Regions from separate parts of the Agrobacterium sp. GW821-FHT14E08 genome, predicted to be linked through region 2. Evidence: predicted binding sites of a transcription regulator. Region 2 holds the regulator's gene; each other region holds the start of a gene.

Evidence for each region. Region 2 encodes PhoB, which activates phosphate uptake and scavenging genes when phosphate is short. Its sites were predicted from a motif close to TGTCATNNANCTGTCAT; they were not measured.
Region 1: the regulator PhoB is predicted to act here: its motif matches at 3,062-3,078, upstream of AC1ROR_RS17015 (DUF47 domain-containing protein).
Region 3: the regulator PhoB is predicted to act here: its motif matches at 2,030-2,046, upstream of AC1ROR_RS03435 (esterase-like activity of phytase family protein).

What each region holds. Positions count from the first base shown of each region.
Region 1 is NZ_JBXAPJ010000004.1:159,747-170,620, reverse strand. It holds gene AC1ROR_RS17025 (efflux RND transporter permease subunit) at 1-2,451, shown strand, start outside; gene AC1ROR_RS17020 (NUDIX hydrolase) at 2,467-3,009, opposite strand; gene AC1ROR_RS17015 (DUF47 domain-containing protein) at 3,123-3,767, shown strand; gene AC1ROR_RS17010 (inorganic phosphate transporter) at 3,767-4,771, shown strand; gene ku (non-homologous end joining protein Ku) at 4,870-5,661, shown strand; gene ligD (DNA ligase D) at 5,665-8,157, opposite strand; gene ku (non-homologous end joining protein Ku) at 8,161-8,988, opposite strand; gene AC1ROR_RS16990 (hypothetical protein) at 8,985-9,269, opposite strand; gene AC1ROR_RS16985 (bifunctional diguanylate cyclase/phosphodiesterase) at 9,474-10,874, opposite strand, start outside.
Region 2 is NZ_JBXAPJ010000002.1:468,897-479,770, reverse strand. It holds gene AC1ROR_RS11045 (hypothetical protein) at 1-397, shown strand, start outside; gene ppk2 (polyphosphate kinase 2) at 464-1,345, opposite strand; gene phoR (phosphate regulon sensor histidine kinase PhoR) at 1,589-2,845, shown strand; gene AC1ROR_RS11030 (substrate-binding domain-containing protein) at 3,041-4,075, shown strand; gene pstC (phosphate ABC transporter permease subunit PstC) at 4,348-5,832, shown strand; gene pstA (phosphate ABC transporter permease PstA) at 5,829-7,148, shown strand; gene pstB (phosphate ABC transporter ATP-binding protein PstB) at 7,163-7,978, shown strand; gene phoU (phosphate signaling complex protein PhoU) at 8,075-8,800, shown strand; gene phoB (phosphate regulon transcriptional regulator PhoB) at 8,832-9,515, shown strand; gene AC1ROR_RS11000 (GcrA family cell cycle regulator) at 9,901-10,434, opposite strand; gene AC1ROR_RS10995 (aspartate aminotransferase family protein) at 10,865-10,874, shown strand, end outside.
Region 3 is NZ_JBXAPJ010000001.1:692,272-703,145, reverse strand. It holds gene AC1ROR_RS03435 (esterase-like activity of phytase family protein) at 1-1,979, opposite strand, end outside; gene hupB (DNA-binding protein HupB) at 2,337-2,612, opposite strand; gene lon (endopeptidase La) at 2,901-5,318, opposite strand; gene clpX (ATP-dependent Clp protease ATP-binding subunit ClpX) at 5,733-7,010, opposite strand; gene clpP (ATP-dependent Clp endopeptidase proteolytic subunit ClpP) at 7,303-7,935, opposite strand; gene AC1ROR_RS03410 (GGDEF domain-containing protein) at 8,389-9,636, shown strand; gene AC1ROR_RS03405 (cytochrome P450) at 9,720-10,874, shown strand, end outside.

The sequences.
Region 1 (10,874 bases), on a different contig from region 2:
GAAGACCCGCAGGCGCTGCTGGACATGGTGGTCGCAAGGCGTGGCGGCGCGGCCATCTACCTGCGCAATGTCGCCTCGATCTCCGAAGGCGCCGCCGATCCTGAAAACCGCGCCTTCTATAATGGTCAGACGGCACTGGCGATCGATATCGTCAAGGTTCAGGACGCCAATACGGTTCAGGTCGTGACCGATGTGAGGCAGCGCCTCGAAGCGCTCAATGCCGAACTCGCCCCGAAAAATGTGCAATTGCGCATCGTTACCGACTCTTCGGTTCCCATCCGGGAATCCGTCACCCAGGTGCAGATGACCCTGATCGAGGGAGCCGCCCTTGCCGTCGCCATCGTCTTCCTGTTTCTCAATTCCTGGCGCAGCACGGTGATCACCGGATTGACATTGCCGATTGCGATCATCGGCACGCTCGCGGTCATCGATCTGCTCGGCTTTACGCTCAACACGCTGAGCCTCCTGGCATTGACGCTTTCCATCGGCATTCTGGTGGATGACGCCATTGTCGTGCGCGAAAACATCACCCGCCACCTGCATATGGGGAAATCCCATATCCGCGCGGCACTCGACGGCACGAATGAAATCGGGCTTGCGGTGATCGCGACAACGGCAACCATCGTGGCGGTCTTTTTGCCGGTCGCCTTCATGGATGGCATTATCGGCCGGTTTTTCTACCAGTTCGGCGTCACCGTGTCGGCTGCCGTGCTGATCTCGCTTTTCGTCGCCTTCACGCTCGATCCGATGCTGTCGAGCCTCTGGTACGATCCGGATTCGCAACCCGACGCCCGGCGCGGCCTGATCGGCCGGCTGATCGCGCGTTTCGACCGCGGCTTCGAATGGCTGGCCGAACGCTACCGGCTTGCGATCGGCTGGACATTGCGCCACCGGCTCATCACCCTGCTTTCGACGGTTGGCATCTTTGTCGGCAGCCTGTTCATGGTGCCGCTGGTCGGCACGGAATTTGTGCCGGATACGGATGAGGGCCGCTTCCAGATCAACATTACCGCACCGGTCGGCTCCTCGCTGGATTACACGACTGCGAAAGTGCGACAGGTCGAGAAGGCGCTCAGGGAATTCCCGGAGGTGGAGACGCTTTACTCCACCGTCAATACCGGCGGTGCCGCCGGCAAACATCGCGCCGCCATCCAGGTCGGGCTGGTGCCGCTTTCAGCGCGCACGCGAACCCCGGTCTCGCTGGCCGAGCCGATACGCAACCGCCTGTCGGCCATACCGGGCATTGAAGTCACGATCCTGCAGAACGGCCTCGGCGGCGGCGAAAGTCCGGTGCAGCTCAGCATCCTCGGCGACGACCGGGCCATCCTTGAAAAAATCGCCACCGGTCTCATGGAAGACATGAAAAAAATCCCCGGCCTCGTTGATGTGACCTCCAGCGCCAGGGACGTGACCTCGATCCTTTCCGTTCGTCTCAAACGGGATGCGGCAAGCGATCTTGGCATTTCCAGATCCGATCTGGCCGCCGCACTCTCTCCGCTCGTCGCTGGCGAGGACGTCTCGAAATGGACGGATGCGGACGGCAACAGCTATGACATCGTCGTGCGCCTGCCCGGTGAGCGGCGTTCCGATATGACGGCACTCGGCGAATTGATGATTGCGACCAGCCGCATCGCATCGAACGGCGCACCGCAGATGGTGCGTCTCGATCAGGTCGCCGATATCGCCACCGTGCCGGCGCCCGCCGAAATCCGCCGCATCGAGAACCGACGCGAAGTGCTGGTTTCGGCCAATGTCAGCGGCCGCACGCTCGGGGACGTGACAAATGCGTTGCAGAGCCTGACCGCCTCCCGCGATCTGCCTGACGGTTACCGCATCCGCTTCGGCGGCGAAGCCGAAACCATGCAGGAAACGGTCGGCCACATGGTCAAGGCGCTCGTCATGGCGGTCATCTTCATCTACATCGTGCTCGCCTCGCAATTCGGCAGTTTCCTGCAACCGCTCGCCATCATGGCGTCGCTACCGCTGTCGCTCATCGGCGTCATCCTCGGATTGATGGTGGCCGGCAGCACGATCAACATGTTCTCGCTGATCGGTTTCATCATGCTGATGGGCCTCGTTACCAAGAACGGCATATTGCTGGTCGATTTCGCCAATCGCGAAAGAAAACGGGGACTGTCGCTGAACGAGGCGCTCGCAAGCGCCGGCGTCATCCGCTTCCGTCCGATCGTCATGACGACGCTTGCAATGATCGCCGGCATGATCCCGCTTGGTCTCGCCATTGGCGGTGGCGGCGCACAACGCGCGCCGATGGCGCATGCGGTGGTCGGCGGCCTCATCAGCTCCACCCTGCTCACCCTGATCGTCGTGCCGGTGATCCTGTCCTATATTGACAGTATCACCCGGCGTTTCGCCCGCCTGCTGCCGAAAGCGCCGGATGAGACGGGCGAAACCGGATTGGCAGACCATCCGGCATCACCGTCGCAGACTTGACCACGGGATTTGCGGTCAGGGCCTGTCCTCCGCCTGGCGCTTCTTTTTGCCCTTCGGGCGAAAATCGACCAGAAGCGACTTCAGCTCGATTTCCCGGACGCGTCTTGCCGCCTCGTCCGGGCGAACCCATTCCACGAGGCGTTCGCCGCGCTCCTTGAAACTCGTTTCCTCCCCGGTCACCTCGATCTGGAAGACATCCACGACACAGGGAACGACATCGCCATTGTCGAGCATCTTGAGATAGGTGTAGCGGCCGACCGCATCTTTTTTGACCCGGCCGCGCACGCCCGCCTCTTCCCATGCCTCGATCGCGGCCGCCTCGTGCGGTTTCTTGCGTTTCATCGGCCAGCCGCGCGGAATGATCCAGCGCGCCGTGACGCGGGAGGTGACGACAAGGATTTCGATCTCTTCGCCGCTGCCGCCATAACGGAAGCACAGGGCGGCATATTGCTGCCGGAAAGCGCCGGTGAAGAGCTTTTCGGGAACAGCAGCGAGTTGCTGAAGTAATGTCAGGGGACGCGCCGGGCGGGCTTTCCGGCTTTTCTTCGTGGATTTCATATCCGTTGATAGTGCTGATTTTCCGGGTTGCATCAATGCCCCGCGTGCATTTATGACAGTTTTATGACAATTACCCCCCACAACATAAATAGCGCCATTGAGGGCCAATTCGCATGATGAGCATTTTCCGCAAGCTGATGCCGCGCGAGGACCGTTTCTTCGACATGTTTAGCAAACATTCGGAAACGGTCGTCAAGGCGGCGGCGGCTCTGGACCACCTTTTGAGCGGCGTCGACGTCGAGAAAAACTGCGACCTCATCGTCGCCCTCGAAGACCAGGCGGACGACATTACCCGCGACGTTCTGCTTGCCGTGCGCCGCAGCTTCATTACACCTTTCGACCGTGGCGACATCAAGGATCTGATCCAGTCCATGGATGACGCCATCGACATGATGCACAAGACGGTCAAGACCATTCGCCTGTTCGAGCAAACCGAATTCGACCCGCTGATGCGGGAGATGGGCCATGAAATCGTACGTGCGGCAAACCTCATTGCCGAAGCCATCCCGCTTCTCAACAAGGTCGGCACCAATGCGCAGCGCCTGTCGGCGATTGCCGAAGAGGTTACCCGCGTCGAAGGCCGCTCCGACGAGCTTCACGATCAGGGTCTGAAGGACCTCTTCCGGCGCCATGGCGCGGCGGGCGATGCCATGGCCTATATGATCGGCAGCGAGATCTACGGCGAACTCGAAAAGGTCGTCGACCGCTTCGAGGATGTGGCCAACGAGATCAGCGGCATCGTTATCGAGAACGTCTGATGGAAGTCGCGCTTGCACTGCCGCTGCTTGTCGGCCTCATCGCCATCGCGCTGTTCTTCGATTTTCTGAACGGTCTCCACGACGCCGCAAATTCCATCGCCACCATTGTTTCCACCCGCGTGCTGCGCCCGCAATATGCGGTGGCATGGGCGGCCTTCTTCAATTTCATCGCCTTCCTGTTCTTCGGCCTGCATGTGGCCGAAACGCTCGGCACCGGCATCATCGATCCCGGCATCGTTTCGCCGCAGGTCATCTTCGCGGCGCTGATCGGCGCCATCGTCTGGAACATCGTCACCTGGATTTTCGGAATCCCCTCCAGCTCGTCGCACGCGCTGATCGGTGGTCTCGTCGGTGCGGGATTTGCCAAGGTCGGTTTCAATTCCATCGTCTGGTCGGGTCTGCTGAAAACCGTGGGTGCGATCTTCATGTCGCCCGCCATCGGCTTTTTCCTGGCCCTTTTGCTGGTTCTCGCCGTGTCCTGGCTGTTCGTACGCCAGACGCCCTTTGCGGTGGATCGCACGTTCCGCGTCATGCAGTTCATCTCCGCCTCGCTCTACTCGCTCGGCCATGGCGGCAACGATGCGCAGAAGACCATGGGCATCATCGCCGTGCTGCTGTTCAGCCAGGGGCATCTGGGCGACAGCTTCTATGTGCCGTTCTGGGTGGTCATCTCCTGCCAGTCGGCCATGGCGCTCGGCACGCTGTTCGGCGGCTGGCGCATCGTGCACACCATGGGCTCGAAAATCACCCGCCTGAACCCGATGCAGGGATTCTGCGCCGAAACCGGTGGTGCGCTGACGCTGTTCGGCGCGACGTGGCTCGGCATTCCGGTGTCGACCACCCATACGATCACGGGCGCCATTATCGGCGTCGGCGCCGCCCGCCGCGTTTCGGCGGTGCGTTGGGGCCTTGCCGGCAACATCGTCATTGCCTGGGTCGTGACCATGCCGGCCGCCGCCCTCATATCCGCAGCCGTCTATGGGCTGACATCGCTGTTCGGCTGACACCTGAGCCGCTTGCGATTTGCCAAGGCTCCCGGAACAAAAGCCACCCTGTGGCTGTTTGATCCGGGAGACAAGGGCGACGAAGCGGATCGCGGATCATGGCACGGCAGGTTTTCTGGAAGGGTTATCTGAAGCTGTCGCTGGTGACGGCCTCCGTTTCGCTGACGCCCGCCACCACCGACAGCAACAAATACCGCTTCCATATTCTCAATCGCAAGACCGGCAATCGCGTCGAAAGCCGCTATGTCGACAGCGTCACCCACAAGCCGGTGACTGCAAAAAACCAGGTGAAGGGTTTCCCCCGCGCCGAGGATGACTATGTGCTGCTGGAGGATGACGAGATCGATTCCGTTGCACTTGAAAGCACCCGCACCATCGACATCAAGACCTTCGTTCCCACGGGTTCCATCGACTGGATCTGGTACGACCGTCCCCACTTCCTGCGCCCGGAGGACAAGATCGGCGCGGAAGCCTTCAGCGTGATCCGGGAAGCCATGTCGGCGAATGGTGTTGTCGGCGTCGCCCGGCTCGTTCTCTATCGCCATGAAAGGGCGGTGCTGCTGGAGCCCTCGGGCAAGGGCATCATCCTCTGGACGCTGCATTATGGCGAGGAAGTGCGCGAAAGCATCGACGCGCTGGACCCGAAGATGAAGATCGAAAAGCCGCTGCTGGACGCGATGGAAAAACGCATCGACAAGCAGATGACCGGGTGGAAGCCGACACTGGTGCAGGATCCGATCCAGAAAAAGATCAGCGCCCTGCTGAAAACCAAGAGCAAGGCTGCCCCCTCCCCGGAAAAGAAGACCGGCGCGAAAGCGCGCGCAGGCGGCAATGTCATCAACATCATGGATGCGTTGAAGAAAAGCCTCGCCGCAGACAAAAGAAACTAGCCTTCACCGCGCCTTTTTCGGCAGCGGCCGGGCGGCGGCGAAAAAGCCGTCCCATGGGTCCTTCTTCAACGCGGCGAGTCTCGCCGCGATATTTTTGACGGTGAAGTAAGCCGGACCGATCTCGCCGGAGAGTTCCGCCCATTCGATTGGCGCTGAAATGGCGGCCCCCGGCCGGGCACGCGTCGAATAGGGCGCGACAGCCGTATTGCCCCTGCCATTGCGCAGATAATCGAGGAAGATGCGGCCCTGGCGTTTCGCCTTGGTTGCCACCGAGAGGTATTTTTCGGGCTCTGCCATGGCCATGTCATCCGCCATGGCCTTCGCAAAGGCCTTCAGGGCTGGCCATCCCGCTTCCGTTTTCAAGGGCGCGACGACATGCAATCCCTTGCCGCCGGAGGTTTTCACGAAGGCGGCAAGGCCGGCCTCCTCGAAACGCCGCTTCAGTTCCAGTGCGGAATCGATCACCTCCTGCCACGACACATCCTCGCCGGGGTCGATATCCATGGTGATCATGTCGGGCTTTTCCCAGTTCGCGGTTGTCGCGCCCCATGGGTGAATTTCAAGCGCGGCGGATTGCACCAGCGCCATCATGCCGTCGAAATCGGTAATCCGGATCAGTGGTTCACCAGCCTTGTCCTTCGGATCCCTGATCTGTTCGATCGCCTTGTTGACACCGCGCCAGGCATGTTTCTGGAAGAAACGCTGCCCGTCGATCCCTTCGGGACAACGCAGCAATGCCAGAGGGCGGTTGACGACGAAGGGAGCCATATAGCGCCAGACCTGCGTATAATAATCGGCAAGCCCCTCCTTGGTCACGCCGTCATCCGGCCAATAAAGCCGGTCCGGATGGGTGAACTTGATCTTTGACTGCGGCGTCCCTTGTTCCGACACTGCTTTTTCCTCCCGTTCTATTTCCCCCGCCGGTTTATCCTCCCGCAGGCCCCGGAAAGATGCGTGGCGCAGATTGCCATCCGCGGACCATGCCCGAAACTCCACTTCGGCCACCAGTTCCGGCCGGACGAAATGGAGGTCGCGGCGGGCAAGTGCCGTCAGCTTTTCGGAAAAAGGGCTTTCCTTACTCTCCAACGGCGTCAGGCGGCCAAGCAGCATTTCGGCGACTTCAGCGGTGTAGCCGGTGCCGACGCGCCCGACATGCCGCAGCTTGCCGTCCTCATAGACCCCGAGCGCCAGAGAGCCGATGGCATGGTCCGAACTGGAAGATAGGGTATAGCCGCCAATCACGAATTCCTGGCGCATCGCGCATTTGGATTTCACCCAGCTGCCCTTGCGGCCCGAGACATATTTGCTGTCCCTGACCTTGGAGATGACACCCTCAAGGCTGAGGCGGCAGGCATGGTCGAGCACAAGCCCACCGTTTTCCTCGAAATGTTCGCTGTAGCGAAGATGACGGTTGCCGGCGGGCAGCAGCTTTTCGAGCAGCGCCTTGCGATCCATCAGCGCCGCGCCACGCAGATCCGTGCCATCCAGATAGATCAGGTCGAAGGCATAAAAAACGAAGCGGTCGCTGCGCCCTTCGCTCAAATCCTGCTGCAAAGCGGAAAAATCCGAAGCGCCGCTCTCCCGCTCAACCACGATTTCGCCGTCGATCAGCAGCGTTTCCGCCGGCAGCGCCTTGAGCGCGGCTGCCACGGTGTCGCCGAACTTCTCGGTCCAGTCCAATCCGGTGCGGGTCAAAAGCTGCAGTTTGCCATGGTCGATACGGGCCTGCAGGCGATAGCCGTCGAACTTGATTTCATGCAGCCAGCGCGAACCTTCGGGTGGCCGGGGTTTCAGCGTCGCCAGCGCCGGCGGCACGAAGGATGGCAACGCCTGTTTGCGCGCACCTTTGGGCAGGGCGTGAGCCTGCTTTTGCCCCGAGGAAGAGCTTACGGCTTTTTTCGATACGGGTTTGGAATTCCAGGTGTCCTTCGGTCTGGCAGCGACTTCCTCGACGCTGCGCCCGGTCTTTACCGATTCCGGCCGCTCCTCCAGCATATCCACACCGGCATCATGCCTCGCCTCCTCGTCGTCGCCCTTGATCAGCAGCCAGTTCTCGCGGCTTTCGCCGGGCTTTCCATGCATGCGCACCAGATGCCAGCGGCCTTTAAGCTTTTCGCCTTCCAGCTCGAATTCGAGATGGCCTTTGCGGTAGCCCTTCTTCGCGTCGCCGATCGGGTGCCATATCCCACGATCCCAGACAATGACGGTGCCGCCGCCATATTGTCCTTTCGGGATGACACCCTCGAAATCGCCATAACTTAAGGGATGGTCCTCGACATGCACGGCAAGGCGCTTGTCTTCCGGGTCGAGGCTCGGCCCCCGCGTTACCGCCCAGCTTTTAAGGACGCCGTCCATCTCCAGCCGGAAATCGTAATGCAGGCGGCGGGCATCATGCTTCTGTATGACGAAACTCGATCCTTGAGCCTCGGCCTTCGCGCCTTTCGGCTCCGGTGTCTTGTCGAAACTGCGTTTGGCATTGTAGGTCTGCAACCCCATGGATCAGCTCGCTTTCCGGGGGGATTTGCGTGCCGCGCCCGCAGCCTTCTTGTCGCCGGCTGCCCCGGCGCTGCGGCGCAGGGCTTCCTTGAGATCGATGATGTTGTCTTGCCCGCGCGGCGCCTGTTTGGCGATTTCCCGGCCCTCGATCTTGGCTTTCACCAGTTCCGCCAAGGCGTCATTGTAGCGGTCGCTATAATCAGCCGGATTGAAGGTGCCTGCGCGCGTCTTGATGATATGGCCCGCAAGCTCCAGCATCTCGTCATCGAACTCTATATCCGGGATGGACTTGAAGACGGTGGTTTGCGAGCGCACCTCGTAGCTGAAATTCAGCGTCGTCGCGACGAGCGCCTTGCCGCTCGGCCGGATCAGCACAATGCGGTTGCGGCGGAAGAGCACCGCCTCGCCGAGTGCCACGACATTCTCGTCGTCCATGGCCTTCGCCAGCAGCGTCAGGGCCTCCTCCCCGTCCTCCTGCGTGGGTGCAAGATAATAGGACTTGTCGAAATAGAGCTTGTCGATCTCGCTGCGCCCAAGGAAATGCCGGATGCGGATGACCTTGTCGTTTTCCGGCATCAACTTCGCAATCTCGTCTCCCTCGATGACGATGTGATCGCCATTGTCGAGTTCATATCCCTTGACCTGATCCTCACGCTCGACAGCATCGCCGGTATCGCTGTCGACATATTGCCGTTCGACGCGATGGCCGGTCTTACGGTTGACGATGTTGAAGGAAATTTTCTCCGATGCGGTGAGCGCGGCATAAAGGCCGATTTCACAGCTGAAATCGGCAAATTTCAAATGACCCTTCCAGCTCGCTCTCCGGTTCATGATCGCCGCCCATGATCATCGTGGGAGGATCGCTCTCTACCCCGGTCCGCGGCAAGAATACGTTCGATGGCGGGCACGTCCACCTCCTCCAGCACCGGCACGGGGTCGGATGCCATCGCCTCCAGCACCTCGGGCGAAAGGCCGCCATTGCGGATCACCCACTCCATTGCCTCGCGGGTTTGCCGTTCGGCCTTCAGCTGCGCATAAAGCGCCAGTATCAGCCGATCGCGAATATCGAGGGGCTTAACATTTCTGTCTGAACGTTCTGCCTGCCGTTTCATGTCAAATCCCCGAGGCGCCTCAAAAGATAGGACAGGTAGTCCCCGCCTCGATCTGGCGGGAGACGCCATATGCGACTCTAACGATTCGGATTGCCCCTCGTTCCATCGGACATGCGGATGGGCAAGTCCTGCGACGGCCCGACCTCGGGCTGGTATGGGATGACGGCGGGCTGGCGGCATCACAAGCCGCCGCCTCGCCCTACCTCAAACGGAATATTTCTTTCTACTGGGCGTGCTTGCCGCGCCGGCGGGCGCAACATCGGGTTTGCCGAAGAGATAGCCCTGCGCCTGTGCACACCCCTCATCGACAACCATGCGATATTGCGCATCCGTTTCGATACCCTCTGCCGTCACCGGCAGATCGAGGCTGCGGCCAAGGCCGATCACCGCGCGCACGATGGCGCGGGCATTGTCGTCGTCGCTCATGGCGGCGATGAAGCTGCGGTCGATCTTGATCTTGTCGAAGGGGAAGCTCTGCAGGTTGCTGAGCGAGGAGTAACCGGTGCCGAAATCATCCATGACGATGGCGACGCCCAGCGCCTTCAACTGGTTGAGAATGATCAGCGTCGCCTTGCGGTCTTTCAGCAGTGCCGCTTCGGTAATTTCCAGTTCAAGCCGGTTCGGAGACAGTCCGGTCTGCATCAGCACGGTGCAGACGACATGGCCGAGATTTGCCAGCGAAAACTGCAATGGCGAGACGTTGACGGCGATTTTCAGATGCGGTGCCCAGGTGCTCGCCTGACGGCAGGCCTCACGCAGCACCCATTCACCAAGCGAAATGATGATCCCGCTTTCCTCGGCAATCGGAATGAAGACGTCCGGCGGCACCACGCCCCTTGTCGGGTGCTGCCAGCGCACCAGCGCCTCATAACCGACGACCTGCCCGCATTCGACGGAAAGGACAGGCTGGTAGTTCAGAAGCAATTCGTTGCGGTTGATGGCAAGCCGCAAATCCGTCTCGAGCTGACGGCGTTCGCGGGCCTCCTGATCCATCAGCGGATCATAAAAGGCCAGGATGCCACGCCCGCCCATCTTGGCGCGATAAAGCGCCAGATCGGCGGCATGCATGATGCTTTCATCGTTTTGGCCGTCCCGCGGGAAGACGGCGATGCCGATGCTGACACCCACGGCAGTCGGATCGTTGGCCGCATTCATTTTCAACCCGAACATGGCAAGGATCGTCTCGGCGAGCAGACGCGCCTCCTCCGACTTGGTATGCCGGGCAGTCAGAATAACGAATTCGTCGCCGCCGAGACGCGCGACGACATCGCCTGCCCTTGCACACTCATCAAGAATGGCGGCGACCCTTTTCAGCACGCGGTCGCCCTCGGCATGGCCGAATATGTCGTTGACCGCCTTGAACCGGTCGAGATCGAGCGCCAGCAGTGCAAATTCATCTTCTTCACTGCAATGTTCGATCTGCTGGCGAAGCCGCGTCTGGAACATGGTGCGGTTCGAAAGGCCGGTCAGCACATCGTGGCGCGCAAGATATTCGATTTCCCGTTGCGCTTCCCGCTTCTCCGTCAGGTCGCGAATAGCCATTACCTCACAGGGGTGGCCGCGATATTCGATGGTACGCACCGCAAGCTCGAACACCTGCGCCCG
Region 2 (10,874 bases):
AGGCCCGCGCGCCACTGTCGAGAATATTGCCACGCCGGCCGGCAAGGCGATAAAGGTGACGTCGAGAAGCGTTTCCCAGGATGGCGCGGTCAGCATCGAGGTTCCGGTGGAGGTGATGCGGGATATGGCGGGCAAATCCTCGACCATATCAATCACGCTGCAATCATCCAGCGACCGGCAGACGCAGGTTTCCGTCGCCTGCGATTTCGCAACCCTTGGCGATTGCTCCCGTCACCGCTTCACGGCCACGGCCGAGCGTGCGGATATGCTGCTAAATGCGACGTTTGAACGTTCGCTCGCCCCCAATGCGCCGGGCAAGGTCTTCATCAACAGCGATATTGATGGCAACAGCCGCCCGGTTAATCTGTATTCCGTGCGCATTCTGCCAGGTCAGTAAGAAGCGACCCGTTAAGAAGAGTAACAAGCGCCGCGGCCTTTGGGCGCCTGTCACTGTTGCTCTATCCTATTTGAGAAAGCCGGGGCCTGATCCCAGTATCTTGCCGTCGATCTCGCCGATTGCCTTCTTGTCCTTGCCGTCATAGTCGAGCGCATTGAGAATGTGCCGGATGAGGTTCACCCTTGCGCGGCGTTTGTCGTTGGCGCGCACCACTGTCCAGGGGGCAGCGTCGGTATGGGTCTTTTCCAGCATCTCGTCGCGCTTGTCCGTGTAGTCATCCCATTTCGTCAGTGCGGCAATATCCATGTCGGAAAGCTTCCAGCATTTCAGCGGGCTGTGGCGACGATCGTGAAAACGCTCGATCTGCGTTTCCCGGCCGATGTCGAGCCAGAACTTGAACAGATGAACATCCTCATGGACCAGCATCTTTTCAAGGCGCGGCGTTTCCTTGAGGAAGCGCTTGTGCTCTTCCGGGGTGCAGAACCCCATGACCGGCTCCACCCCGGCGCGGTTATACCAGGAACGGTCGAACAGAACGAATTCACCCGCTGTCGGAAAATGCGAGATATAACGCTGGAAATACCATTGACCGCGCTCGGTTTCCGTCGGTTTCGTCAGCGCCACGATACGGGCATAGCGGGGGTTGAGATATGCGCGGGTAGCGAAGATCGCGCCGCCCTTGCCGGCCGCATCGCGGCCTTCGAACACGGCCATCACCCGTTTACCGGTGGCCTGCAACCAGAACTGTACCTTGACCAGCTCCACCTGCAGCGCTTCGAGGACTGCATCGTATTCCTCGCGCTTCATTTTTTTATCGTAGGGATAATCGCCGGCCGAAAGCTTGTTTTCCTCCACCCAGTCGGGAAGGACCGGATCGTCGATGTCGAAGCTGCGCGGCTTGCCGCCAATGGTGAGCTCCACCGAGCGCTTCTTCGTTTCCTCGACCATGTTTTCCTCCGGTTGTTGTTGTTGTGTAAAGGCAACTCGCCACCAATGAATTCATATCCATTGCCGGAATTCAAGTGAAAGAGGATTGCCTGGTCGGGGTGCGGCGGTACGGGCGATTGCAGCGCCGATTTTGCGCATATACGTTGTGGAAAATGCGCGGCGATGAATCTCTGTCATGAAGCTGGCCTATGAGGTTTCGATGCGCTGTCAGGTGGAAGTGGAAAGTGGGCTGAAATGGCAGTCATGGAAGGCGATAGTGGATTAAGGCTTTTGGGAAAAAAGCTTCGCCGAAACTGGTTGCCTGTTCTGGTTGTCAGCATGCTCGCCATCGTGGCGGTCTCGGAGCTTCACACGCCCTATATGCCGGCAATCCTGTGGCTCTGCGCCATCATCGCCATTCTCGCCGTTCGGGAAAGGCCGGCGGCGGTGAAGGACGAAAACGTGGGCGCGGAAACGGATCAGCCGGAAGTGCCCGGCGAAAACGTCATTTCCGGTGTCCGGGCGGGGCTTGCCGTCCTCGATACGCCCGTCTTCATCCTCGACAGGAATGCCAGCGTGCTGTTTCAGAACGGCGCGGCGGAGCGTGCCTTCGGCCAGCTTCCGGCCGGTGCGCATATTTCCGCCCGGCTGCGTTCGCCTGGCCTGCTGGATGTCATTCGCGAAACCATCGCCACCGGCCAGCCCAACCAGGTCGAGCATTCCGAGCGTTTTCCTTCCGAGCGGGTCTTTATCGTTCGCATCGCCCGCGCAGATGCGGGCGAGGGGGCGGGTCCGCCATTCTATATCCTGTCGTTCCGCGATGTTTCGGAGCTTCGCCGCATCGACCGTATGCGCAGCGACTTCGTTGCCAATGCCAGCCATGAATTGCGCACCCCGCTCGCTTCCTTGCGCGGTTTCATCGAAACCATGCAGGGCCCGGCGCGCAACGATCCGAAAGCGCAGGAACGTTTCCTCGCCATCATGCTGGATCAGGCAACCCGCATGAGCAGGCTGGTGGACGACCTCATGTCCCTTTCAAGGCTGGAATTGCGCGCCAATATCGCTCCGGACCAGAGGGTTGATCTCGTCCCTGTCATCGGCCATGTGCGCGATGCGCTGCTGCCGCTCGCCGATGAGCTTGATGTCGATATCACCCTGCATCTGCCGGACCGGCCGGCGGAAGTGCAGGGTGACCGCGACGAGCTGGTGCAGGTATTCCAGAACCTCGTTGAAAATGCTTGCAAATATGGGCAGGAAGGCAAGGTCGTGGATGTCTGGCTGCGCGCCGAACCCGGCAAGCCGGTGGAGGTAAGCGTCATCGACAAGGGGCCGGGCATTCCCGCCGAACATGTACCGCGCCTCACGGAGCGTTTTTATCGTGTCAGCGTCGCCGACAGCCGCTCGAAAAAGGGCACGGGTCTCGGGCTTGCCATCGTCAAGCATATCCTCACCCGTCACCGCGCCCGCCTCATCATTAAATCGGAATTGGGCAGCGGCACGGACTTCACCGTGAGATTCTGACATAAAATATGCATCTGCTTTTAATGTCGTGAGTATTTATAAATTAAATCAATAATTTAGATTGTCACAAATCTTTCGTCAAAGTGACATAAAAGGATGGGGCTACGGTGGTTAAGAAAAGGTCGCCGAGCGCATGCTAAGAGCGATTGCCGCAATCGGCTGCGTCCACAAACAAGCCCACGACGGGAGAGACAAATGAACATCGTAAAATTTTCCGCAGCAGCTCTGGTGGCTTCTGTCGCCTTCGCTGGCGCCGCCGCTGCTCGCGACCAGATTCAGGTTGCCGGTTCTTCCACTGTTCTGCCCTATGCCAAGATCGTTGCCGAGACCTTTGCTGAAACCTTCCCGAACTTTAAGGCTCCGGTTGTTGAATCCGGCGGCACGGGCGGCGGTCTGAAGGCGTTCTGCTCCGGCGTCGGCGAAGGCACCATCGACATTGCCAACGCTTCGCGCAAGATCAAGAGCGATGAACTGGCTGCCTGTAAGGCTGCTGGCGTTGCCGACGTTCAGGAAGTGAAGATCGGTTACGACGGTATCGTCTTCGCAATGGACTCTTCCAACAAGGACATCAAGCTTGAGCCGAAGGATCTTTACCTCGCGCTCGCCGCTGAAGTCGTCAAGGACGGCAAGCTCGTTGCCAACCCTTACAAGAAGTGGTCGGAAGTCAACAAGGAACTGCCTGACGTTGCGATCGCCGCTTACATCCCGGGTTCCAAGCACGGCACGCGCGAAGTCTTCGAAGAGAAGATCATGGCTGACGGCTGCAAGGAAGCCGGCGCCACCGACGCCATCAAGACGCTCGTCACCGATGCCAAGCAGGCTGCCGCCAAGTGCGTTGCAGTCCGTAAGGACGGCGCCGCAGTCGACATCGACGGCGACTACACCGAGACGCTTGCCCGTATCGATGCCAACAAGACCGGCCTTGGCGTTTTCGGCCTCGCTTTCTATGAAAACAACGCCGACCGCCTGAAGGTCGCGACTGTTTCGGGCGTCGTTCCGTCCACCGAAACGGTTGCCAGCGGCAAGTACCCGGTTTCCCGCCCGCTGTTCTTCTACGTGAAGAAGGCTCACCTGGGCGTTATCCCGGGCCTCAAGGAATATGTCGAGTTCTTCGTTTCCGATGAAATGATCGGCCCGGATTCTCCGCTTGCCAACTACGGCCTCGTTGCCGCTCCGGACAAGGAGCGCGAAGAAATCCGCGCCAAGTTCGCAGCCGGCGCGTCCATGTAATAAAGAAGAGGGGCGCGGCATGCTGCGCCCCTCGTTCCGCTCCGGCGCTCTTCCGCTTTGGTGATTGTCTCCGGTTGACAGTTCCGATCCATCGTCGTCCACATAATTGTTGATCGATTACAGATGGATAGGATGTATCAACCTTGACGCTTGCCAGACTTTGATCCAGTCAGGCGGCAAGCATCTCCGGGTGGTTCAGCCGTCTCGTTTTGATGACTTTTTGATTTGCCCGATATCGCACCGTGCTCTTGAGGCACGCCGAGGGAACTCTAATGAACACATCGATCCTTTTGTTGATACTGGCGCTGATCGGCATCGGCAGCTATCTGCTCGGCAGCCGCCGTGCCGTTGCCCTGTCTGGCGGGCGTCCCGCCAACATGCATTCCCGTGCCGGTTATCACGGTTCCTACGCGGTCGTCTGGGCGGTCTTGCCCGCGGCGTTCATTCTTGCTGTCTGGCTCATTGTCAGCCCGCTCGTCGTCACCTCGGCGGTACGCGGAAATTTCCCTGAGGATGTGCGGGCGCAATCCGAGGCGCAGCAGAGCTTGACCTATGGCATGGTGACCTCCATCGCCCGTGGCCTTCAGCGGCTGACGGCGGAGGAAACCGCGCAGGTCGATGCCGATACGGCGGCGGTAAGGCCGCTTCTGGCCTCGAAGGGTGTGGCGATCGCCGGTGATCCCGAGCGGTTCATGGTCGATGCCGCCCATACGCTCAACGACATGACCTCCACCAGCCGTTTCGCGATGGTCGCCATCGTGCTGTTGGCCGCACTCGGCGGTGCCGCTTATGCGCTGCGTTCGATTGCACCGCGCTTCCGGGCACGCAACAAGGTCGAGAGGGTCATTCTCGCGGCCCTGCTCGTCGCTTCTTCCATCGCCATCCTCACGACCATCGGCATCGTTATGTCGATGCTGACGGAAGCGATCCAGTTCTTCACCATGGTTCCGGCCCACCAGTTCTTCTTCGGTACGGTGTGGGATCCACGTTTCGCGGCGGCTGGCGCAACCGACTCCTCCGGTCAGTTCGGCCTGATCCCGCTGCTCGCCGGCACACTCTATATCGGTCTCGTCGCCATGCTGGTGGCTGTCCCGGTCGGCCTGTTTTCGGCAATCTATATGTCGGAATATGCGTCGCCGCGCTTTCGCTCCGTGGCAAAGCCGCTGCTTGAGGTGCTCGCCGGTATTCCGACCATTGTCTACGGCTTCTTCGCGCTGACGACGGTTGGTCCTTTCCTCAGAGACATTTCCACGCAGATCAACGGTCTGGCGACGGGTAACTACGCCAATTTCATCCAGGCGCAGAGCGTCATCACCGCCGGCTTCGTCATGGGTATCATGTTGATCCCCTATGTCTCGTCGCTGTCGGACGATATCATCACCGCGGTGCCGCGTTCCCTGCGTGACGGTTCGCTCGGCCTTGGCGCGACGCGGTCCGAAACCATCAAGAAGGTCATCGTTCCCGCCGCTCTTCCCGGCATCGTCGGCGCCGTGCTGATGACGGCATCGCGTGCGATCGGCGAAACCATGATCGTGGTTCTTGCGGCTGGTGTTGCCGCGCGCCTGCAGCTCAACCCCTTCGAACCCATGACCACGGTGACGGTCAAGATCGTCAGCCAGCTGACCGGCGACCTTGAATTCACCTCGCCGCAAACGCTGGTTGCCTTCGCACTGGGCATCACGCTTTTCGCCATCACGCTTTGCCTGAATATCTACGCGCTTTACATCGTGCGCAAATACCGGGAGCAATATGAATGACCGACATCGTTTCTCCCGCGGCCGGTGCCGCCGTGAACAAGGCCACGCGCCGTGATATCGGCATCAAGCGCCGCTATGCCGCCGAACGCCGCTTCCGTGCTTATGGAATGGCAGCGATTTCCTTCGGCCTCATCTTTCTCTTCCTGCTGCTCTGGTCGGTCGTATCCAAGGGTTACACCGCGTTCCAGCAGACGATGATCACCGTTCCGGTCGAGTTCTCCGAACTGATCATCGACCCGAAGAATGAGCGTGCCGCCAATCCCGCAAAGCTGATGACGGCCAATTATCCCGTCCTCGCCCGCGATGCGGTTGCCAAGGTTCTCGGCGTCGCGCCAACGGACCGCGCCGGTCTGCGCGCCGTTAACGTCATGATCTCCGACAGCGTCCGCACCCAGTTGCGCGACATCGTCGTCGCTGATCCTGCCGTTATCGGCACCATACGCACCGTCACGCTTCTGGCATCGGGCGATGTGGATAGCGCCTTCAAGGGCCAGGTCGATCTGACGGTGGATGAGGCCAACCGCCGCATCTCGAACCAGCAGCTCGGCTGGATGAACCAGCTCGCCGAAGGTGGCCAGCTTGGCAAACATTTCAATACCGGCATCTTCGTTAACGGCAATTCGAGCCGTCCGGAAGCGGCGGGTGTCGGTGTGGCGCTGATCGGTTCCTTCTATATGATGATGATCGTGCTGGTTCTGTCGCTGCCGATCGGTGTCGCCGCCTCGATCTATCTCGAGGAATTCGCGCCGAAGAACCGCCTGACGGACCTTATCGAGGTGAACATCAACAATCTCGCGGCCGTTCCCTCCATTGTTTATGGTCTGCTCGGTCTTTCCGTCTTCATCAACTTCATGGGCTTTCCGCGCTCGGCCTCTCTGGTCGGCGGCCTGGTCCTGACGCTGATGACGCTGCCGACGATCATCATCGCCACGCGCGCCGCATTGAAGGCCGTACCGCCGTCGATCCGCGCCGCAGCACTCGGCCTCGGCGCCTCCAAGATGCAGACGATCTTCCATCACGTCCTGCCGCTTGCCATGCCCGGCATTCTGACCGGCACGATCATCGGCCTTGCTCACGCGCTGGGCGAAACGGCGCCGCTGCTCTTGATCGGCATGGTGGCATTCGTTGCGAATTATCCGACAACGCCGATGGATCCGTCCACGGCTCTGCCGGTGCAGATTTACATGTGGGCGAACGAAGCCGAACGCGCCTTTGTCGAAAGGACATCCGGCGCTATCATCATCCTGCTTTTGTTCCTCATCGTCATGAATGTTGGCGCAATCCTGTTGCGTCGCCGCTTCGAACGGCGCTGGTAGAGGGAGATTGAGCAATGAACATGTTGTCGGAAGCAGCAGTTGAAAAGGCGCTGGACAAGAAAATGAATGAAGTTTCATACAAGATGATCGGCAAGGACGTTTCGGTTTATTACGGCGAGAAGCGTGCGCTTTACGACGTGAACCTCAATGTCCGGGAAAACACGGTGACCGCCCTTATCGGCCCGTCCGGTTGCGGCAAATCCACTTTCCTGCGCACCTTGAACCGCATGAACGATACGATCGACGGTTGCCGGGTCACCGGTAAGATCACGCTCGATACCGACGATATCTACGATCAGGCGATCGACGTCGTGGAACTGCGCGCCCGCGTGGGCATGGTGTTCCAGAAGCCGAACCCGTTTCCGAAGTCGATTTACGAGAACATCTCCTACGGTCCGCGCATCCATGGTCTTGCTCGTAACAAGGCAGATATGGACCAGATCGTCGAACACAGCCTGCAGAAGGCCGGCCTGTGGAATGAGGTGAAGGATCGTCTTCACGAATCCGGCACGGGTCTTTCCGGCGGTCAGCAGCAGCGTCTGTGCATTGCCCGCGCGGTTGCCGTCAGCCCGGAAGTCATCCTGATGGATGAACCTTGCTCGGCGCTCGATCCGATCGCGACAGCGAAGGTTGAGGAGCTGATCCACGAGTTGCGCACCAATTACACGATCGTCATCGTCACCCACTCCATGCAGCAGGCGGCGCGTGTTTCCCAGCGCACGGCCATGTTCCATCTTGGTCATCTTGTTGAGGAAAACGAAACGGACAAGATGTTCACCAATCCGGATGACCAGCGCACGCAGGATTACATCATGGGCCGTTTCGGCTGATCCCGGCCGGCGCTTTATCGAAACCGAACAAGACTGGTGCCTCTGCCGTGCCCGCTTCCGGGTCCGCGCATGCAGGCCAAGCCGGAGGACTAGACCGTGACACAGACAACGACCCATTCGCATATCCTGTCGGCCTATGACGACGAATTGAAGTTTCTGACGCGCCGTATCGCCGAAATGGGCGGTCTTGCCGAGCAGATGTGCGGCGATGCCGTGCGCGCGCTTGTCAATTCCGATGCCGCACTCGCGCAGAAGGTCATTTCCGACGATACAATTCTCGACCACGCCGAACGCGAAATCGGCGACAAAGCCATCGTCACCATCGCCAGGCGTCAGCCGATGGCGGCAGACCTTCGCGAGATCATCGGCACCCTGCGTATCGCCGCAGATCTCGAACGCGTCGGCGATCTCGGCAAGAACACGGCCAAGCGCGTCATCGCGGTTGCCGGAACCGGCGTGCCGCGCAAGCTCGCGCGCGGTATCGAGCATCTATCGGAACTGGCGCTGGTGCAGCTCAAGGAAGTCCTCGACGTCTATTCCACGCGTTCCGCCGAGAAGGCCAATGCCATTCGCGAGCGCGATGAGGAAATCGACGCCATGTACACGTCGCTCTTCCGTGAGCTTCTGACCTACATGATGGAAGATCCGCGCAACATCACCACCTGCACGCATCTCCTGTTCTGCGCCAAGAACATCGAGCGTATCGGCGACCATGCCACGAATATCGCTGAAACGATCTACTACATGACCACCGGCAGCCAGCCGGAGGGCGAACGTCCGAAGGACGACAGTTCCAACACTCTCGGTTCGGTGACCGAGTAACAGACAGGCAGAAGCTTGCGGAGTTCAGTATATGGTGCCCAAGATTGCAGTTGTGGAAGACGAGGAAGCGCTGAGCGTCCTGCTTCGTTACAATCTCGAGGCTGAGGGATACGACGTCGACACGATACCCCGTGGCGATGAGGCGGAAATCAGGCTGCAGGAGCGTATTCCGGATCTTCTCATCCTGGACTGGATGCTGCCCGGCGTATCCGGTATCGAACTCTGCCGTCGTTTGAGAATGCGGCCGGAAACCGAGCGCCTGCCCATCATCATGCTGACGGCGCGCGGTGAGGAAAGCGAGCGGGTTCGTGGTCTTGCCACCGGCGCCGATGACTATGTCGTCAAGCCGTTCTCGACCCCGGAACTCATGGCCCGCGTCAAGGCCATGCTGCGCCGGGCCCGTCCCGAGGTTCTCTCGTCGGTGCTGAAATGTGGTGATATCGAACTGGATCGCGAGACTCATCGCGTTCACCGCAAAAGCCGCGAAGTGCGCCTCGGCCCGACGGAATTCCGCCTGCTTGAGTTTTTGATGACATCGCCGGGCAGGGTCTTCTCCCGTTCACAATTGCTGGATGGCGTCTGGGGTCACGATATCTATGTCGATGAGCGCACCGTCGACGTGCATGTCGGACGCCTGCGCAAGGCCCTGAATTTCTCCCATATGCAGGATGTCATCCGCACCGTGCGTGGTGCCGGATATTCGATGGAAGCCTGAGCGGAACTGAAACCTGTAGTTTCATTCGGATTACGCAGAAATCAGAAGGCCCGAAACCGGAATGGTGTCGGGCCTTTCGATTTTGAACTTTCCGCAAACAGGGCGCCCTCGTCCTTTTTAGAAGGGCGGCAGATGGTCCGTTGAAGTCCGGATTAAGTGGTGAAACCTGACATGCATGAAAAAGGACGCGGCATGCCGCGGACGAATTCAGAGCATTTGCAGCAAGGGCGCGTTGCAGCTGTAAGTTCGCAGAGCGCGCAAGAGCAAGGATTGGCAACGCTTCTTGAACAAAACGTGCTCCAAGTCGGAACCACCTTGGGTTTTGCCATAAAAAAACGGGCCCGAAGGCCCGTAGTTTTTGAGTGCTGATAACGTGCCGCAACACTCAAGCCTTGCGGCGCTCGCTTACCGGCTGATAGGCGAGCTTCGCATGGAACTTGCAATAGGGCGAGGATTCCAGCGCTTCACAACCGCAGAAATGGAAGTCGTCCTTCAGCGGATCGCCAACCGGCCACTTGCAGGTGCGCTCGGTCAGTTCCGTCAGCGTCAGGCGACGGGAAATCGGCGTGACAACGTTTTTGGAAGGAACGTAATCGAGAACCTGTGCGGTCTCGATGTCAATCTCCTCATGCAGCGCCGTTGCCGCGTTCGAACGGGTGAGAACCCGCGCCGGGGCTGCGTTGACGCGGCCTGCGAAAGTCGTCGTGCGCGGGGCAGGTGCAGCGGTGCGCTTGGGCGCGGAACGCGCCGAAGTGACCGGACCGCCAGCCTTGACGCGTCCCGGCAGGTTGAGACGATGGACCTTGCCGATTACGGCATTGCGGCTGACACCGCCCAGCTGCGCTGCAATCTGGCTGGCGCTAAGCCCCTCGGACCACAATTTCTTGAGTTTTTCGACTCGCTCGTCTGTCCAGTTCATGCCGCTTCTCCGCTTGTCGCGTGTATTTTCGGCAGAATCCTTCTCCGTCTCGCGGGCGTGCCGCAAGCGTGGTTTCCGCCGGATTTTTGGTGACTAGTTCCGCCGCAATGCAGTCTAGTAATTAGCGATTAACCTAGTGCCACGCAGACTCCGTGGCAAGAGTCGGGGGAATCATCTGGAATCGATTTTCCGGTTTTCCCCAACTTGCTGGCGAGTTGAGTCTGAAAGGCAACACCTTGGGGCTCGCCGGCCGCCACCTACTAGGGCTTGAGAAGCCCGGGAAACGCGGACTTTTGTTGACATCGGCAAACGAAGTGACAATAGTGCCCCTGCCGCCGCGAGGCGGCATTTTTGATTTTCAGGCGAGGGATAACCCTTGAAGCCTATTGACAACCGTTGACAGCGCATCTGCGCAAGGAGTGATACAGCCATGGCCGAAG
Region 3 (10,874 bases), on a different contig from region 2:
GGCTTCAGGTCCGCGATTGCAACGCGGTAGAGCTTCTTGATCTTCGCCTTGTCGCCGATCTGGTTATCGCGCTCGACGATATAGACATAGTCGCCCTGGGCGGTGATTTCGGAAAGGCCGACCCAGCCTGCTTCGGTCTTGTCGAGCGGGTAACGCACGGCGCCCCATTCCTTGGACTTCGGGTTATAGGAGACGAGCTTGACGATGCCCTTCTCGTCCGTTCCCCATTCGCGCTGAACGGCCATCCACAGCGTCGCGTCGTCGCCCTTGCCGATCATGGTCACGCCTTCGAAACCGAAGCGGGTCTCACCGGCAAGAAGTTCCTTCGGCAGCGCGATTTCAGCCTTGATTTCACCCTTGGCGTTGACGTTGTAGAGCGCATGCGGAACAAGCTTGGCGCTGTCACCTTCCGATGCCAGCCAGAAGCCGCCCTTACCGTCGAGCGTGATGCCTTCGATGTCGAGCTTCTGGGCAGCGATGCCGTCACGCTTGACGCGCAGCACGCTGGTGATGGTGGCGGGTTTCTTCGTTGCGTCGATGGTGAAGATCGACGGCTGGTTGCCATAGACCGAGTCGGACACGGCGTAGAGAATGCCGGGCTTCTCGGCATCGCCGACCAGACCCGAAAGAGCACCCCAGCCGATCGGCGCGCCGTCGACGGTGGCGGAGACGAGCTGCGGATAGGCCGCCTCGCCTTCGGCACGCTCGTAAAGCATGACATGCGAGCGAACGCCGCCATCCTCGACCAGATCGACCTCGTTAGCCGTAACCAGAAGGTTGCGCGAGGGAATGGCGACGGCTCCCTCCGGCGAAACGCCGGACGGCAGAAGCTGCGTCAGTTCCGGCTCCTTGCCAGTGTCCTTGTAGACCGCGACAACAGAGGCGCGCTCGGCAAGCACGAAGAAATATTTCTGGTCACCGAATGTTGCCGCTTCCAGACCTTCCGGCTCGATGCCCTTGGCCTTGGAGCGCTTCTCCGGGTAGTGGCCGATGGCCGCAACCGCATGTTCGAGCGACGAACCCGATTCGTAGACGAGCTTGCCGGTCTTGTCGAAGATGGTGAAGCCGCGCGAACCGCCCTGCCAATCGCCTTCATTGGCGATGACGATGCGGTCATTGTCCAGCCACTTCACGGCATCCGGCTCGCGCTTGCGGCCTTCCTGCTTGTCGGTGAACTTCAGCTGGCCATCGCTTTTCGTGTCGACGCCTTCGAGATCGACCTTACCGGCGGAGAAATGCGTCTTCACCGTGCCGGTCTTGCCGTCGAGGATGACGATGTGGTTGTTTTCCTGGAGCGTGAGCGCGATCTCGCCATTGGCATTGATCGAGACGAATTCCGGTTCCGGATCTTCCGGAGCGATTTTGGCAAGGCCAGTCAGTTCGATCTTCTTCAGCGTTCCACAGTCAGCGACGCCGTTCTTCAGGCCGACCGTGACCAGATAACCGGCGGGCATCTGCGGCAGGGCGCCTTCGTTTACCTCTTCGTCGCGTTCGTTTTCGATCGCGATGGCGGCAAAAGTCTTGTCCGGGGAAACGGCGACGGAATCAGGCTGGCCACCGAGATCACAGCTTGCCTCGATCTTCTTGGTGGCGATGTCGACCGTTACCAGCTTGCCGGACGGCTTGGCGCGGTTTTCCGACGTATTGACGCCGGCCAGAACCTTGATACCTGCAACGGCGACAGAGGTCGGCTCGCCTTCGAGCAGCAGGGCGCCGCCAGCCTTGGGGGCCTTCGCATCGGTGATGTCAATGAAGCCGATGCCGCCAAGCGGGCTGTCTGAATAGATCAGCGTCTTGCCGTCTTCGCTGGCGGTGACGATTTCAGCTGAGGTGACGGACTTGGCGTCCTTGTCCGCGGGAAGGTTCTTCGCCACCGGAAAGGATGCAATGCGGTTAAAAACCGGCTCGGCCGCAGCCGGAAAGGCTGCGGATGTGAGCAGCGCAGCAGTCAAAGCCATATGAGAAAATCGGAACGCCATCATAATCCCCCTTGGGTCCAGAAATACCCCATGGCTTCTGCGTCAAAGACATGACAGTGGCATGACATTTCCTGTCGGGTGAATCAAAAAGCCCGGCCATAAAGACCGGGCTTTCCTGTTTATGCGCACATTCCGCGTATCGGAACACCGTGTGACCGGATGGGGGCTACACAGGCACGCTCCCCTACTTTCAATCAACATCATGCGGGTTGAAAAACTGGGCTATCCGAAAAAAGCTTTTCGAAAAGCCGCCCGGTTTTCGGGCCGGCATGATGGCGTCAAGGCGTCAAAACATGTTTCCTCGTGAACCTGAAAAGCCGCCCGCCCGCCGCCGGGCGTTGCGGCTTTCCGGAAACCTTATGAGTTAACAGCATCCTTCAGGCCCTTGCCTGCGGAAAACTTCGGCACGTTGCGAGCCGGGATATCGACTTCAGCACCCGTGGAAGGGTTACGGCCCTTGGAGGCTTCACGGCGGCTAACGGAGAAGCTGCCGAAGCCAGCGAGGCGGATGTCGCCACCGCTCTTCAGTTCGTTCTGTACGGTTTCGAATACCGCATCAACAGCGGAAGCAGCATCTGCCTTCGTGAGACCAGCCTTTTCGGCAACAGCAGACACGAGCTCGTTCTTGTTCATGTTTCCACCCCTTTCAATGGTTTGAAACGACTCAAATTAAGCCGGCGCAGAATACGTTCGCATCCGCGCGCAGCAACTCAAAAGCGCTGGAATCGCCTGAAAAACAAGGGGTCTGCGGTTTTTTTCACAAAAAAGGCCGACATTTCTGCCGGCCTTCCACATATTCGTGCCAAATTGGCATCACTTGTGCGGGCCGAAGCACCGCCTGTGCCTTCCGGCACCTAACGCATTGATTCTATGCATCACCTTTTGCGAAAACCGATTCCGGCCTCCGCGCCGATGCCTTGATCAATGCGCGATCGTCTGGCTGCCGTCATCGACACCTTCGACGGTGGCGATCACGGGCGTCTCGATGCTGCCGTCCCACTCGATGGGCTCCGGCTTGCGAAGCAGCGCGTGTTCGATCACCTCGCCCATGCGCGAAACCGGGATGATTTCCATCTCGTTCTTCACATTGTCCGGAATCTCCGCCAGATCCTTGGCGTTTTCTTCCGGGATCAGCACCTTCTTGATGCCGCCACGAAGCGCCGCAAGCAGCTTTTCCTTCAGGCCGCCGATGGGCAGCACGCGACCACGAAGCGTGATCTCGCCCGTCATCGCCACATCCTTCGAGACCGGAATGCCTGTCATGATGGAGACGATGGCGGTGGCCATGGCAACACCTGCGGAGGGCCCGTCCTTCGGGGTCGCGCCTTCCGGAACGTGAACGTGGATGTCGCTCTTGTCGAAGCGCGGCGGCTCGATGCCGAAGTCCACGGCGCGCGAGCGGACATAGGATGCCGCCGCCGAAATGGATTCCTTCATCACTTCCTTGAGGTTGCCGGTCACCGTCATGCGGCCCTTGCCCGGCATCATCACGCCTTCGATGGTGAGCAGCTCACCGCCAACTTCCGTCCAGGCAAGACCGGTGACGACACCGACCTGATCCTCGCGCTCGGCCTCGCCATGGCGGAACCGTGGAACGCCCAGATAATCCGGAACGTTGGCTGCGGTGACTTCCACGGACTTGACCTTGCCCTTGATGATCTCGGTCACGGCCTTTCGTGCAAGCTTCATCAGCTCGCGCTCGAAGCTGCGCACGCCCGCCTCACGGGTGTACTGCTGGATGACGATCATCAGGGCGTCATCGCTGACCGAGAACTCTTCCGGACGCAGGGCGTGTTCCTTGATCGCCTTCGGCAACAGGTGACGCTTGGCGATTTCGCGCTTTTCGTCTTCGGTGTAGCCGGCGATGCGGATCACTTCCATACGGTCCATCAGGGGACCCGGAATGTTCAGCGTGTTGGCCGTGGTCACGAACATCACGTCGGACAGGTCGTATTCCACTTCAAGGTAGTGGTCCATGAAGGTGGAGTTCTGTTCCGGATCGAGCACCTCGAGCAGAGCAGACGACGGGTCACCACGGAAATCCATGCCCATCTTGTCGATTTCGTCGAGCAGGAAGAGCGGGTTCGCCTTCTTGGCCTTCTTCATCGACTGGACGATCTTACCCGGCATGGAGCCGATATAGGTACGGCGGTGACCGCGGATTTCCGCCTCGTCACGCACGCCGCCCAGCGCCATGCGCACATATTCGCGGCCGGTCGCCTTGGCGATCGACTTGGCGAGCGAGGTCTTGCCGACGCCGGGAGGGCCGACGAGGCACAGGATGGGGCCACGGATCTTCGAGGCGCGCGCCTGGACGGCGAGATACTCGACGATGCGTTCCTTGACCTTGTCCAGACCGAAATGATCCTGATCGAGGATCTTTTCGGCAGCGTTGAGGTCGGTCTTGATCTTCGACTTCTTGCCCCAGGGCAGACCCAGCAGCCAGTCCAGATAGTTGCGCACGACGGTCGCTTCCGCGGACATCGGGCTCATCTGGCGAAGCTTCTTCATTTCCGCCTCGGCTTTTTCCTTGGCCTCCTTGGAAAGCTTGGTCTTGGCGATGCGTTCTTCCAGTTCGGCCATCTCGTCACGGCCGTCCTCGCCGTCGCCGAGTTCCTTCTGGATCGCCTTCATCTGCTCGTTCAGGTAATATTCGCGCTGGGTCTTCTCCATCTGGCGCTTGACGCGCGAGCGGATGCGCTTTTCGACCTGAAGCACGGAAATCTCGCCTTCCATGAAGCCGAGCGCCTTTTCAAGCCGCTGCTTCACGCTGACGGTTTCCAGCATTTCCTGCTTTTCGGTGATCTTGATCGACAGGTGCGAAGCGACCGTATCGGCCAGCTTCGAATAATCGTCGATCTGACCGGCAGCGCCGACAACTTCCGGCGAAATCTTCTTGTTGAGCTTTACATAGCTCTCGAATTCCGAAACGACCGAACGCGACAGCGCCTCGATCTCGACCGGATCTTCGGCAGGCTCCTGGAGCGGCGTCGCGGAGGCTTCGTAGAAGTCTTCACGGCCGGTATATTCATCGATCTGGGCGCGGCCCTTGCCTTCCACCAGAACCTTGACGGTGCCATCGGGCAGCTTCAGGAGCTGGAGAACGTTGGCGACCGTGCCGACCTTGTGGATGGCGTCCGGGGTTGGATCGTCATCGCTGGCGTTGATCTGGGTGACAAGCATGATCTGCTTGTCCGAACCCATGACTTCCTCGAGCGCACGAATGGATTTTTCCCGCCCGACGAACAGGGGAACGATCATATGCGGGAAAACGACAATGTCGCGCAGGGGAAGTACCGGATAGGTACCGCCAGATGCCGCAGACGTGATGTTCGTCATATCATTTCCTTTCCATGGTCCCTTTCGGGACACTTTGCCGGACGTCTTGGGGCGCCCGACATATTCATTTCTCGAGACTGAAAGTGGAGTTTCGAAACACCGATTTCAAGTCACCGGAAGAGACGGTCCACCCGCAGCGGCAAGACCGTAAAATTCCACAAAACCCAGCGCCGGCTATTACTCCCGACATTTCCGGTTATCCCAAAGGATCAGGAACCGGGTCGCCGACGGTAATTCACATTTCCGTCATATCGCGCTGCAAATCAGTTGTAAGACTTTATCAGCAAAGCGCAATCCGCTCCAAACGCAAAATCGGGCTCAGCCAAGTTAGGCGCAAGTTTCGCGCCCTGGCCCAACGGAAAAGGCCCGCACGGGTGCGGGCCTTTCAAATTCACCACAGACCGGATCAACCAATCAGGCTGAAACGTTGGTCTTTTCTTCCTGACGATCCGCATAGATGTAGAGCGGACGGGCGATGCCGCTGACCACATCGTTGGAGATCACCACTTCGCGCACGCCTTCCAGCGTCGGCAGTTCGAACATGGTGTCCAGAAGGATCTTTTCCATGATCGAGCGCAGGCCGCGGGCGCCGGTCTTGCGGGTGATCGCCTTGCGGGCGATCTCGCGAAGGGCGTCCTCGTGGAAGGTCAGTTCCACATCTTCCATCTCGAACAGGCGCTGGTACTGCTTGACCAGAGCGTTCTTCGGCTCGGACAGGATCTGGATCAGCGCATCTTCATCAAGGTCTTCCAGCGTTGCCAGAACGGGCAGACGACCGATGAATTCCGGGATAAGACCGAACTTCACCAGATCTTCCGGCTCCAGCTCGCGCAACACCTCGCCAACGCGACGATCGTCTTCCGCCTTGACGGTCGCACCGAAGCCGATCGAGGTCTTTTCACCACGGGCCGAGATGATCTTGTCGAGGCCGGCAAAGGCGCCGCCGCAGATGAACAGGATGTTGGTCGTATCCACCTGCAGGAATTCCTGCTGCGGATGCTTGCGGCCGCCCTGCGGCGGAACGGAAGCGACCGTGCCTTCCATGATCTTCAGAAGCGCCTGCTGAACGCCCTCGCCCGACACGTCGCGCGTAATGGACGGGTTGTCCGACTTGCGGGAAATCTTGTCGACTTCGTCGATATAGACGATGCCGCGCTGGGCGCGCTCGACATTGTAATCCGCAGCCTGCAACAGCTTCAGGATGATGTTTTCCACGTCCTCGCCGACATAACCGGCTTCGGTCAGCGTCGTTGCATCCGCCATGGTGAAGGGAACGTCGATGATGCGGGCGAGCGTCTGGGCAAGATAGGTCTTGCCGCAACCCGTCGGACCGACGAGCATGATGTTCGACTTCGCCAGCTCGACATCGCCATTCTTGGAGGCGTGCGCGAGGCGCTTGTAATGGTTGTGAACGGCAACAGACAGGATCTTCTTCGCCTGCTTCTGGCCGATGACATATTCGTCGAGGATCTTGATGATGTCCTGCGGGGTGGGAACACCCTCGCGCGACTTCACCATCGACGTCTTGTTCTCCTCGCGGATGATGTCCATGCACAATTCGACGCATTCATCACAGATGAAAACCGTCGGTCCGGCAATGAGTTTCCGGACTTCGTGCTGGCTCTTGCCGCAGAATGAACAATAGAGTGTATTTTTAGAGTCGCCGCCGTTGCTGCCGCTGACTTTGCTCATATCTCTTTCCTTCCAGCACGCCGCAGGTCCGCCAAACGGATCGCGGTCAACTTACCGCCCGCCGATACGGCCAGCCCTTGGGTGCATTGCCGTATCCGCCTCGTTTCCCGGGGTACTAGCCGTATCAGATACAGGAGCTGACAACCGGCTGCAACGAATTCCCCATCAAACCAAAGGCCACGTCATAAAAATTCAACACAGCCTTTATATATACTAATATCGCTTTCTGTTCCGGTTGAAAGCCCCGAAATTACTTTGCGGGGTTAAACAAACGTCAAAAAAGCGTCGCGCCTCAATTCGCGGCGGCGCCCTCGATTTCCTGGCGCGAGGTCAGGATCTTGTCGATCACGCCCCAGTCCTTCGCCTCGTCTGCATCCATGAAATGGTCGCGATCAAGGGTTTTTTCAACCTCTTCGAGCGTGCGGCCCGTATGCTTCACGTAGACTTCATTGAGACGGCGCTTCATCTTGATGATGTCGCGGGCGTGACGTTCGATGTCCGAAGCCTGCCCCTGGAAACCGCCGGAGGGCTGGTGCACCATGATGCGGGCGTTCGGGGTTGCGAAACGCATTCCCTTTTCACCGGCGGCCAGAAGCAGCGAACCCATGGATGCAGCCTGACCGACGCAGAGCGTGGAGACCGCAGGACGGATGAACTGCATCGTATCGTAGATCGCCATGCCGGCGGTCACGACGCCACCCGGCGAATTGATGTAGAGCGCGATTTCCTTCTTCGGGTTTTCCGCCTCGAGGAAAAGCAGCTGCGCGCAAACGAGCGAAGCCATCTGGTCTTCCACCGGGCCGGTGAGGAAAATGATGCGTTCCTTGAGAAGACGGGAAAATATGTCGTAGGAGCGTTCGCCGCGATTGGTCTGCTCTACGACCATCGGCACCAGAGCCATGGCGGTATCAACTGGATTTTTCATGTCCGTCCTTTGTCAAACTCTGCCCTTCGCGAAAAACCGCTCCGGAATCACTTCTAACCTTCATTCTTCCTACATAGAGTGTCCCTGCCCCGTACTTCAAGACACGAAGCCGCATATCCTTAACGGCTCAACAGCGTTTGCGGGCCTTTCGGGCCGAGGTTGACGGGGCTTTCGAACCGCCTGGTGCCGGTCGGGCCTCTTTCCTTCGCCGCCACCATTTTTTTACTATGGCAGGCGACGACGGCAAAAATCGGCCGCCATGCACAGATATAACTTCTCACCGGCAAGAACTCGTTAGTATTTGCTACAGATACTGACCAGCGAATTTTCGGTTCCCGTCGGGGGAATGCGCCCATCCGGGCGAAATGGCAGCTCAACAATTCAAGCGGGCATAACGCACCTCGTGCGCAAGGGCCCGCTTTTACGGCATTATGGCGCAGATAGGATTTTGCAATGCTGGATGCAAAGACGAGCACGCTACTATGGGCGGCGGAAACGTTCACCCTTGCCGTGCTTTTGGGAACGCTGTGGCTGCACCGCCCTTCCCGCCGGCATAATCTCTATTTCGCCGCCGGCTTCCTCGCCACGGGCTTCGGCACTGTCATGGTGGCCTTTCGCGGGGATATTTCCAGTTTTCTGTCCATTCAGGTCGGCAATACGCTTGCGCTTTCCGCCTTCGGTTTCTGGCTCGCGGGCCTGTTAGGCCTGGAGCAGCGCAAACTCGGCGGCTGGATTGCAATTCCCGCCCTGCTGTGGATCGCCGGAATGTTCGTGCCATCCGTGCGCGAAGACATGGTCGCCCGCATCCTGCTTTATCATGCCAGTGCTGCCACGGGCTATTTCATGCTCGCCGGTGTCCTTCTGGCCAGCAGGGCGCGCACAACACGCAGCCGAAAGGTACTGGCCACGATCCTGATCCTGCAGGCTTTTGCCGGGGCGCTCGTCGCATCCATCGTCATCCCCGCCAATGCCGCGGTTCCCAACGCCATTCCCATGACGTCGGCGCTCTCCATTTCCGGCATGCTCGGCTTCACGGCCATCATCATGATCAGCGCCAAGATCATCATGGAGGATACGGAGATTCGTCTCCACCGGCTCGCCATGACCGATCATCTGACCGGCGTTCTCAACCGTCGCGGTCTCCTGGAAGAGTTCGAGCGCATCAAAAAGCGGTCACCGGGATCCAGCCGCTATGTGGCTCTGGTGCTGTTCGATATCGATCATTTCAAGAAGATCAATGACAGATATGGCCACCAGTCCGGCGATGCGGTGCTCGTGCATTTCTGTAATATCGCGCAGCGCGCGATCGGCGATCGCGGCCTTTTCGTCAGAATGGGAGGCGAGGAATTCGCTCTGGTTGCCGAAGTCGAAAGTCCTTCCAGCACAGCGACGCTTGCGGAAGCCATCCGCAGCAATCTGCGCCTTTCAAAGATCAGTTCGCGCGGTGAAGGCATAGAGGTAACCACAAGCGTCGGCATATCCGAAGCGATGATCAAGGATGCGGACCTGAGCGTGATGATGACGGAAGCCGACCGCGCGCTCTATGCCGCCAAGAAGGCCGGGCGCAATCGGACCGTCATCCACGTCAATTCGGCCAATGTCGTCGTGCCCGCCTCGGACCGCGAGGAAAATCCGATGGACAACAATGCCGACCGTCAGGTCGCGGCCCTGAACCGGATAGCCGCCATCGCCAGCCGATGATGATGTAACCATCCAGTGACATGCATAGGGGTATCCGGAAGGGATTTCCCTCCCTTCCCAAAGCGCCGCGCGCGGAATAGATCATGGGTATGACAACGACATTTCCCTTTCTCAAAATCGATCCCGCCACCCGCCGCGTTTCCCTTGATGCCCGCGACCCGGCTTTCTACAGCGATCCGAACCCGGTCTATGCGGCCCTTCACGCTGAATGTCCCACCTTCTACTGGGAAGAGCAGCGGCAGTGGTTTTTCACCGGATACGACCACGTCAGCGCCCTTCTGCGCGACCGCCGGTTCGGACGGCAGATCCTGCATGTGGCAAGCCGCGAGGAAATCGGCCTGGCGGAGCCGCAGGACCATGTGAGGCATTTCGACGCCGCAGAGCAGCATTCGCTGCTGGAACTGGAGCCGCCGGAACACACGCGGCTGCGCACGCTCATCAACCGCGCCTTCGTGTCGCGGCATGTCGACAAGATGAAGCCGGAAATCGAGGAACTCGCCAACCGTCTGATCGACGCCTTCGAAGCAAATGGCGAAACGGAACTGCTCTCTTCCTATGCCGACATCATCCCGGTGACGATGATCGCCCGCATGATCGGCATTCCTGAGGAGATGGGGCCGCAGCTTCTGAAATGGTCGCATGCCTATGTCGGCATGTACATGTTCAAGCGCACGCCGGAAGACGAGCTTCTGGCCGACAAGGCCGCACATGAATTCTCAGACTATGTGCGCAGCGTGATCGCGGAGCGGCGAGCGGAGCCGAAGGACGATCTGCTGAGCCACATGATCCACACGGAACACAAGGGCCAGTACCTCACCGACGATGAGTTGATCTCCACCACCATCGTGCTGCTGAATGCCGGGCACGAGGCGACCGTTCACCAGATCGGTAATTCCGTGCGCATCATTCTGGAAAGCGGCATCTCTCCAGAGACCCTGTTTAGCGACGATGCGACCACAGAACGGACGGTGGAAGAAACGCTGCGCATCTGCGCCCCGGTCCATATTTTCCAGCGCTGGGTTCTGGAACCTGTCGAAATCGATGGCGTCACGTTCAAGCGTGGCGACAAGGTCAGCCTCATCCTGGCAGCCGCCAATCTCGATCCCGCAAAATTTTCCGATCCGCTGACCTTCCAGCCCGACCGCAACGAAGGCGCCAATGTCTCCTTCGGCGCCGGCATTCATTTCTGCATCGGCGCGCCGCTGGCAAGGCTGGAACTCAATCTTGCCCTGCCCCTG